DNA from 3 places in the Lysinibacillus sp. FSL R7-0073 genome. Region 3 is predicted to be linked to each of the others. Evidence: riboswitches for the same ligand, from Rfam matches in the RefSeq annotation. Region 3 holds a riboswitch; each other region holds the start of a gene.
The links. A riboswitch is a leader RNA that binds a small molecule or an ion and turns the genes downstream of it on or off. The one in region 3 is predicted to bind cobalamin.
Positions count from the first base shown of each region.

Region 1: linked by a shared signal. The riboswitch ahead of metE (5-methyltetrahydropteroyltriglutamate--homocysteine S-methyltransferase) and the one ahead of MKY88_RS02750 (ABC transporter substrate-binding protein) in region 3 are both predicted to bind cobalamin.
Region 2: linked by a shared signal. The riboswitch ahead of MKY88_RS06695 (glutaredoxin family protein) and the one ahead of MKY88_RS02750 (ABC transporter substrate-binding protein) in region 3 are both predicted to bind cobalamin.

Region 1 covers NZ_JBBPAS010000001.1:2,506,288-2,509,489, reverse strand. Annotated here, with positions in the region: gene MKY88_RS12380 (YrzI family small protein) at 507-653, opposite strand; cobalamin riboswitch at 1,205-1,383, shown strand; gene metE (5-methyltetrahydropteroyltriglutamate--homocysteine S-methyltransferase) at 1,667-3,202, shown strand, end outside.
Region 2 covers NZ_JBBPAS010000001.1:1,407,726-1,410,927, forward strand. Annotated here, with positions in the region: gene MKY88_RS06690 (NAD(P)/FAD-dependent oxidoreductase) at 1-330, shown strand, start outside; cobalamin riboswitch at 954-1,131, shown strand; gene MKY88_RS06695 (glutaredoxin family protein) at 1,249-1,473, shown strand; gene nrdI (class Ib ribonucleoside-diphosphate reductase assembly flavoprotein NrdI) at 1,470-1,829, shown strand; gene nrdE (class 1b ribonucleoside-diphosphate reductase subunit alpha) at 1,826-3,202, shown strand, end outside.
Region 3 covers NZ_JBBPAS010000001.1:563,791-566,992, forward strand. Annotated here, with positions in the region: gene MKY88_RS02745 (acyl-CoA dehydrogenase family protein) at 1-1,647, shown strand, start outside; cobalamin riboswitch at 1,707-1,889, shown strand; gene MKY88_RS02750 (ABC transporter substrate-binding protein) at 2,033-3,004, shown strand; gene MKY88_RS02755 (FecCD family ABC transporter permease) at 3,001-3,202, shown strand, end outside.

The DNA.
Region 1 (3,202 bases), 1.9 Mb from region 3:
GGACTAATAACTGAAAGTTATGTAGAAAGTAACCAAAAAAATTTAAGGGGACACTTTGGATGTTCTTCAAGTAACGAGGTGCTTTACTTTAACAAACAAAAGACAAATCACCGACTTGATATTCAACAATTGGGCGCTGTTTTTGAGCTACATGGATGGCTGACGGGGCAGAATAATGAAATTAATAAATTTGCAAATTCAATTTTAGTATCGAGGAATTACGCTTTTTAGAATTAGTTTTTCCTACTATTGTAATACCGCATTTTCTTAAAGTACATCAAGTTGTATGAAGATCGCTTAAAAAAGTGCATAATACCTCCTGAAGCAACCCGTCCTAGATTAGAACGGGTTAGCTTTACGGAGATTATAATATTAAATAGCTGTATTGCCACTTTATATTACTTCATCTGGTGGTTGTGTCTTTCTCCAGCCATAAAACTGCATGACGTCTTTTGATCATATAAATCATTTCAATTCCCACCTTTCATATTTTTTAATTAACCAAATTAATATTGACGAATACGAATGTAATTTTCTACTTTTCTTCGGTTCTCTTCAAAGATTTTTTTCACATTTTCATTATGAAGTGCTTGCTCAAGAGAGATCTCACGTTTCGTAATAGTTATCGTGAGAACAAAAAAGTTTAATATCATATTATCACCTCCTTAAATTGCCATGAAAAATGAAAAAAACCGTAGAGAGACTCCCCTACGGTTAAAAAAGGCACAAAAATACCGCAGGGGCACACTTCTCCCTGCGGTATGGGCATGCTTAATTACAAAAAAACCTTAAGCGATCCATTCCGATCTGGTCGAATGTGTGATTTTCATTTTTACTGAAGTTGTAGCTACCAATGACATCAATTTAACGATAACGAACATTTCATTCGACCTCCTTAAGAATTTTTGTTTACTTTGTAAGTATAACTATATTTAAGTTGTTTGTAAACATCTTTTACTAAGATTTCCTGATTGTGTTAATGACTAATAGAACTCTTTGCTGCTTTACATTGTTAGTTACCTGATTTTTTTCGGAGTAGCAAATAGAAGATATAGAAGCCTTAAGGCCAACAAACATAATTAAGGTATTATCACTAAGGGTAAGGGCCAGATGGTTTACAATTAAAAACAGAGTAAATAGATAAATTTTTATGTAAAAACAATTTCTACTATTCTGAAATATATGTTATAGTAGGGGCATAACTGAATATAGTGTAAGAAATGGTGCCAGATGAAAGTCTGGCTTAAAAGGGAAGTCGGTGCAAATCCGACGCTGTCCCGCAACTGTAATTCGGAGCAAATCACAAATGCCACTGGGAAACCGGGAAGGCTGTGAGGCGTGTTGATGAGAAGCCAGGAGACCTGCCAATTTCTAGTACACACCAAATACCTACGTGGAAATAGGTGGTGAATAGTGACTAAACAGGCACTGTGCGATAACAAATGATTTTAAACGAAAGTTCTATTTTTTCGTATTGTTTTTGTATTAATAATTTTACCATGCAGCCATTTTCCGAGAAGGAGAATGGCTTTTTTTCATGCTGTTATTCTGTATTCGAAAGCAAAGTCCACTGGTTTTCATATAGAGCCACTGAATCTAGCATGGGATGACACAAATTTGTAAGAGCAAGTAACCATAAACTTTATTGATGAAAGGGAGATTAAATATGACTTATACAAGTACACTCATTGGCTATCCATATATCGGAGATGATCGCGAATGGAAGAAGGCGTTAGAAGCATTTTGGCGTCAAGAACGAACGGAAGAGGATTTTCAGGCAATCCTAAAAAGTATTCGGTTATCGCGGATTGAAAAGCAGCTACAACTTGGCATCGATATGGTGACAGTGGGAGATTTCACACTATACGATAGAATGTTGGATACAGCCTTAATGTTTGGCTTAGTACCCAAGCGCTTTAACTGGCAAGGTGGAAGGGTAGATTTACATACCTACTACAGTGTAGCGAGAGGAAATCATTCAGCAGTAGCTAGTGAAATGACCAAATGGTTTAATACCAACTATCACTACATTGTTCCTGAATATGAAGGGCAACCGTTGCAACTAACAGAAAATAAGGTATTGGCCGACTTTTTAGAGGCAAAAGAAGCGTTCAGAATTATTGCGAAGCCGACACTTATTGGCCCCTATACATTTTATAAGCTAACTAAGGGCTACAATAAATTAACACAGGTTGAATATTTATTAGCCCTATTACCTCTCTATGCTCAGATTATTCAAGAATTAGTAGACGCAGGTGCCGAGTGGATTCAATTAGAAGAGCCTTCTTTAGTGACGACACTTGACTCTGCAGAACGGAAGCTAGTACAAGAAATCTATGCTCAATTAACGACAACCGTTCCAGCAGCAAAACTAATGCTACAAACATATTTTGAAGCATTATGCTCCTATGAAACATTGATTTCATTGCCTGTCCAAGGATTTGGTTTAGATTTCGTACATGGCTATAAAGGGAATATGGAGTCACTTCGACAATTTGGTTTCCCTCAAGATAAAGTTTTAGCCATTGGAATTGTTAATGGTCGTGATATATGGCGTTCAAATTTAGCGGAAGCTAACGCCACGATTCAAGCTATTGAAAAGCTCTGTGATGCTAAGGAATTGTGGATTCAACCTTCAAGTAACCTTCAACATGTACCAATATCTACTTCACTTGAAAAGAAGAAGCTGGACCCTGTTCTCAAACAAGCACTGGCGTTTGCTGATGAAAAAATCGAAGAAATTATTGACCTCACTAAATATAGAAAAAATCAAGACGGAACGCTACGTCATAATTTCTCAGCAAGTATGAAGGCCATTGAAGCACTAAAAAATCATCCAATTCGTCAAAACAAAATGATCCAGCAAGCCGCTCAATCCGTATCAACAAAGGATTTTGAGCGACATAGTGATTTTAGTCAACGTCAAAAAATACAGCAGCAGGCGTTAGGACTACCCCTATTCCCAACAACGACAATTGGCAGCTTCCCTCAATCTGATGAGGTGAAGAGAAATCGTAATGCTTGGCGAAAGAAACAATTGTCGAATGAAGACTATGAAGCATTTATTGAACTGGAAACAAAGCGCTGGATTCACTTGCAGGAGGATCTTGATATAGATGTACTGGTTCATGGAGAATTTGAACGGACAGACATGGTTGAATATTTCGGTGAGAAATTGACGGGCTTTGCCTTTACTGAAAAA
Region 2 (3,202 bases), 840 kb from region 3:
AAGGTGTATACAAATGCTATTAAAGATTTACATGGAGATGATGGTAACTTATATAGTGTTGAATTAGAAACAGGTGAAAATATTTTAAGAGCTGGTGGATTTGTTGTGCCAAGTTTTTATCGTCCAAATAAATTTGCTAAACAGCTAAATTGTCAAGTTGATGAAAACGGATCAATTATGACTGATGGGGCTGGACGAACAACAGCAGCTGGAATATATGTTGCAGGTGAAACGGAAAAGGGTGGTCCCTCTTCTTTAATGATTGCTGCTGCGGAAGGATTTAAGGCTGCTTCAAGCATAAACATGGATATAACAATAGAAAGATTTTAAGTCAATGCTTAGCTGATGAGTACATGAAATTCATCAGCTATTTTTAATATGACTAGTCAAGCTGGAGGAGAATGAACTTGGTTATGTTATACTATAAATAAATATAGAATAACTAGAAAATGTACACATTCATTATAAATTAGTTTAAAAGGGAAGAACGGTTGGTTGCCTCTCACCTGTTTGTTGAGCACATATTAGTAGTCGGCGTTATGTTATGACGAAGGAAAATTTGTGATGATCGTAAGGGAGGAGTCCTACTTTAGACTCGTACAACGAAAAAATCTACGAGGATAGGATGTATGGAGTAGGGTGCATGATTTACATCATACTCATAGCTTAAGTCATAATTGCATCTTTACTGTAAAGGAAAGATGCCTTTTTTATGAATAAAATTTCTTTAGGGCAACGTTTTTAGGTAAATAAGCGACTATTATTTTACTTCCTATTTTTTAATAAAATAATGCTATCGCTTACATAGTTCTATTTTTATATAATTATGTTTTAGTTCTTTCGTTCAAGGTTATGTCAGAAAATACGAATAGTCTCAAATTGATGAACTTTTATTTCTCGATTTACTTTTTATATAAAGGATGGTACACTTAAAACTATCGAAAAACAATATATTGTGTTCGTTTTATGTGGGTACTACTATATGTAGTTTAATAGGGAAGTTCGGTACTATTCCGACGCTGTCCCCGCAACTGTAAAGCTGACGATGATTGTAACCACTGTGCATTCGCATGGGAAGGAAATCAGAGATTGAAGCAAAGCCAGGAGACCTGCCTATATAAAACAAATTTATCATTTCTTCGGGGATTAAGAGATGGGAACGTCAGTATTTTTAGTATGTTAACGTTTCCATTTAAGCTATCTCTCTAGTAGAGGTAGCTTTTTTATTTTATGAAAAGAGGGATTACTATGAAACTTTATACGAAAACAATCTGTCCAAAATGCCTTTGGGTAAAATCTGAATTACAACGAGCAGGACTTGAAGCAGAAATTGTTAATATTGATCATGATGAACAAGCTAAACAAACAATTATAGATGCAGGTTTTTTAAGTGTGCCTGTTTTAGAGGTGGATGAAACATTTATAGGCGATGTGCAGGAAATTGTTTCTCGTATTGAGATGATTACACTATGATCGTTTACGCTAGTCGTACAGGAAATGTCCGTAATGTAGTATCTAAATTAAGGGCAGAATCTATTGAACTCTCTGAGGAATTAAGCTTGAATAAGCCTTACCTTTTAATTACATATACAGATGGCTTAGGTGACATTCCAGCAAAAGTGCAACGTTTTTTAGAAAAAAACAGAGATTTTTGTAAAGGAGTAGTTGCTAGTGGCAATAGTAACTTCGGACATAATGTATTTGGCGGTGCTGGGGAGAAAATTGCTACTACCTATCATGTACCCTTAGTGAGGAAATTAGATTTACGTGGCAATCAAACAGATTATGAAGCAATACAAACGTTTTATGAAAAGAGGGTAATGGGATGAAAACATATTTAAAGCTTAATAATGACGTTCTGAATCGTTATAGTACAACGGGGCTACTAGAGTTAGAAAAGGACCGTGAGGCTACTCGCCGCTACTTTTTAGAATATGTCAACGTACGTTTACGTTATTTTATAGATATAGAGGAAAAAATCCGCTATTTAGTTGATGAGGGATACTACGAAAAGGATTTTATCGACTTGTACGAGATGGATTTTATAAAGAAGCTGTACAAAAAAGCATATGATTATAATTTCCGTTTCCCATCATTTATGAGTGCTAGCAAATTTTATGACAGCTATGCTATGAAAAGTCGTGATGGGGAAGAAATTTTAGAAAAATATGAGGACCGTATTGTCATTATTGCCTTGTACTTAGCACAAGGGAACACTGTACTAGCAAAACGTTCTGTAGAAGCGATGATGGAAGCCTATCAGCCTGCAACACCTACTGCCTTAAATAGTGGGAAAAAAGCCCGTGGTGAATTAGTAAGTTGCTTTAAATTATCAATGGATGACTCTATGAATAGTATTGCTGAAAATATTGGTTATTGTTTAGAGCTATCACGTCTAGGCGGAGGGGTCGGGGTCAACTTAACGGATTTACGTCCTTTGGGTGATCCAATTAAAGAAATACTAAATCGTGCAAGTGGTGTTATCCCAGTTGCAAAACTATTAGAAAACTCATTTAGTTATTCCAATCAGCTCGGTCAACGAAATGGCTCAGGAGTAGTTTATTTAAATATTTTCCATGCAGATATAGAGAATTTCATTTCATCAAAAAAACCAAATGCTGATGATAAAATTCGCCTCGCAACACTATCAACAGGAATAATTATTCCAAGTATATTCTTCGATCTGATGAAACGTGATAAAGATATAGTGTTATTTAGTCCATATGATATTTATAAAGTTTATGGTAAACGAATGTCGGAAATTTCAATTTCAGAAATGTACTATGAACTACTTGATAATCCTAAAATCCGTAAAATTAAACGTTTGAATGCGCGTAGACTCTATACTGAGGTGAAAAAAGCTCAATTTGAATCAGGTTATCCTTTCGAAATTTTTGATGATAATGTCAATGACGTACATCCACTAAAAAATATCGGTCGCGTAAAAATGTCAAACCTATGTACTGAAATCTTGCAAGTGCAAGAAACTAGTATCATTACAGATCAAGATCAACCGAACGAATATGGGTTAGATGTGTCGTGTAATTTAGGGTCAATTGATATTCATGCAGCGAGTAAAGTAAATGATTTTGAAACATTAATCGATACAGCTATGCACTTATTAACGAATGTGTCACAAATGACATATATTAAAAATGTCCCATCGGTGGCAAAAGCGAATCGATTAATGCACTCAGTAGGG
Region 3 (3,202 bases):
ATAGCAGGCACAAGCAATTTCTTTACAGATGATGATACGCTTCAAAAAGTGTTGGAAATGATGCTGGATAAAGAATTTTTATCTTATGCGCATCGGGAATTGATGGACTTTGGTGAGCTATGTGCGGGTGCTATAGACGTGAGAGCGAAACATACTGATCGACAAGGAGAGCCTCGCCTTCAAAGGTATAATGCCTATGGCGAAGAGGTTTCAGAGGTATGGGTCAATGACGGCTACAAAAAAACAATCGAGGAGACATATAATACGGGGATTGTTGGCTATGTACATAAAGATATTCCCCAACTAGGTCACAAAGGGAATTATGTCTATAGTTTTGCACAAGGTTATTTACTGTCACATGCGGAGCCCGGTTTTTATTGCCCTGTGACGTTAACGATGGCCACTGCCTATTTATTAGACCATTATGCAGAGGAAGAAGTTAAGCAGCGCTTCTTACCGCATGTTTGTGCAACAGGCGATATGGAGCTATATGAGGGAGCCACTTTTTTAACAGAGCGACAAGGAGGCTCGGATGTTGGTGCGAATGTAGTAGAAGCAAAACTTGTGGGGAATGAATACCGCCTCTATGGTGAAAAGTATTTTGCCTCCAATGCAGGGATGTGTGGGGTTGCAATGGTATTGGCACGAATAGAGGGTGCACAAGCAGGCTCTAAAGGATTAACTCTATTTGCAGTTCCTTGGCGTAATGAAGATGGATCGGCTAACCATCTTCGTATTCGACGACTAAAGGATAAATTAGGTGTGAAAGCCGTTCCATCTGCTGAGGTTGAGTTTGATGGAGCACTTGCTTATGTAGTTGGTGATCAAAATAAAGGGATTTATTATATGCTGGAGGCGCTTAATTTATCAAGAATTTGTAATGCTGTGGCATCCATTGGTATTATGCGCCGTGGCTTCTTAGAGGCGAAGCACTATGTGTCAAATCGATATGCCTTTGGTAAACCTTTAACACAGTATCCTATGATCCAGGATACATTGGGTAAATATGCCGCTAAGCTGCACGTAGAAGTAGCCACGATTTTTGATCTTATTCAATTATACGATAAAGTGACAAGTGGTCAGGGAACAGAACAAGACATCATCATGAACCGTTTATATATTGCCATTATGAAAAAGGAAACGGCAGAGCAGGCGGTCCATTATGCAAGTGAAGCAATTGAGCTACATGGCGGGAATGGCTATATTGAGGACTTTGTAACACCACGCTTACTGAGAGATGCGCAAGTGTTGACGGTATGGGAGGGTACGGCTAATATACTAGCTTTGGAGCTTATTCGCTTAGTGGATAAATACAGGGCACATGAATTGTTTGTTCAAGAGATGAGCGAGCGATTAGAAGTATTAACAGACCATTCATTAGTGAAAATCGTTCAAGAGCAATTAACTAAACTATCGGCAACCTTACAAGTTTTTAGTGCGCTCGATGAAGCAACAAAAACGTTTGAAGCAAAGGATATTGCCAAAAAAATGGCTCAATTATATGAAAGTATCATAGCAGTTGAGTGGGCACAAAAATTTGGTGGGAAATATGAAAAACTAGCAGATGTTTATTTAGAGCAGACTTGGTCATTACGAACAATTGGTGCTCCGATGAAAACCGTACAGTATTTTGCTGAAATTGTCTAACAACCTTTGGAGTCGCCTTGATATAGAGGCGACTTTTTTTAATTTCATGTATAATAAAATCAACTGAATATTATAAAGGTTCTTTACTTATGTAAAGTGAAAAGGGAAATCGGTGTAACTCCGATGCGGTCCCGCCACTGTAAGTGTGAGTTTTTTCAAATGATGCCACTGAAGCTTTCGGGAAGGCTTGAAAAAATGTAATGAGCACAAGCCAGGAGACCTGCCTTTATAGCATAGACATGACAGCCTACGAGGATAGGATGGTGGATTTTGTATCAGTTTTTTGGTGCGATTTTGACCCCTCATCATTCGAAGATGAGGGGTCTTATTTTGATGAAGAATACTTCTAATACAGGAGCGCACAAATCAACGAAGGAGGATTCACATGAAGAAATTTTGGAAAATAGGGGTATCGGCATTTTTAACGATAGGGTTGCTAGCAGCTTGTGGACAAGAGGCAAAAAAAGACAATTCCACAACTACAGAGGAGCAAACACAACAAGAAACATCTAAGGCGGAAGAAGCAACATTCCCTATGACTATAACGGATGCTATTGGGAAGGATATTACACTAGAGGCTCCTCCTGAGAAAATAGTGTCACTTATTCCAAGTAATACAGAAATATTGTTTGGCCTAGGTTTAAAGGATGAAATAGTAGGGGTTACAGACAACGACGATTATCCACCAGAGGTAGCTGAAAAGGATAAGGTTGGTGGCATGGAGTACAATATTGAACAAATTATTGCCTTAAAGCCAGATATCGTTTTTGCACATGAATCTAGCATGTCTCTTTCGGAATCAGCCATAGCACAGCTTGAATCGGCGGGCGTGAAAGTATTTGTTGTAAAAAATGCCCAAGATTTTAATGAAACCTATACAACGATTGAACAGCTTGGGCGTGCCACAGGGAAATTACCAGAAGCTGAAAAAATCATTGCTGACATGAAAGCGAAAGTGGAAGAGGTACAGGCGAAAGTGAAAGACGTTGAACCTAAGAACGTTTTTGTAGAAGCCTCTGATGAACCTAATATTTATACAGCTGGACAAGGCACATTTATGAACGCAATGCTGGAGATGATCCATGCAAAAAATGTAGCAGCAGACGGTGATAATTGGTATGAAATTGGTGCAGAACAAATTATCACAAAAAATCCAGATGTCATCGTGGTGACATATAGTTATGTACCTGATATTTTAACAAAAATACCGAAGCGTGCTGGTTTCGATACAATAAATGCAGTGAAAAATAATGCTATTGTGCAAGTAGATGAAAGCATAACAAGCCGTCAGGGACCACGTTTAGCGGATGGCCTTGAGGAATTAGCAAAAGCTATCTACCCTGAGGTATTTAAGTGAAAAAAGTAGCAACAGCCTATGTATTAACATGTACGCTTCTTATCATTAGCATCTGGTGTGGCGTCGCTATAGGCTCTGTTCATATTCCGATAGAAGTGCTGTGGAATCAGTCAGTTGATGAAACAGCTGCCAATATCTTTTGGAAAATTCGCCTTCCCCGTGTGCTTTTAGCGGGGCTAGTAGGAGCTTCTCTCGCCA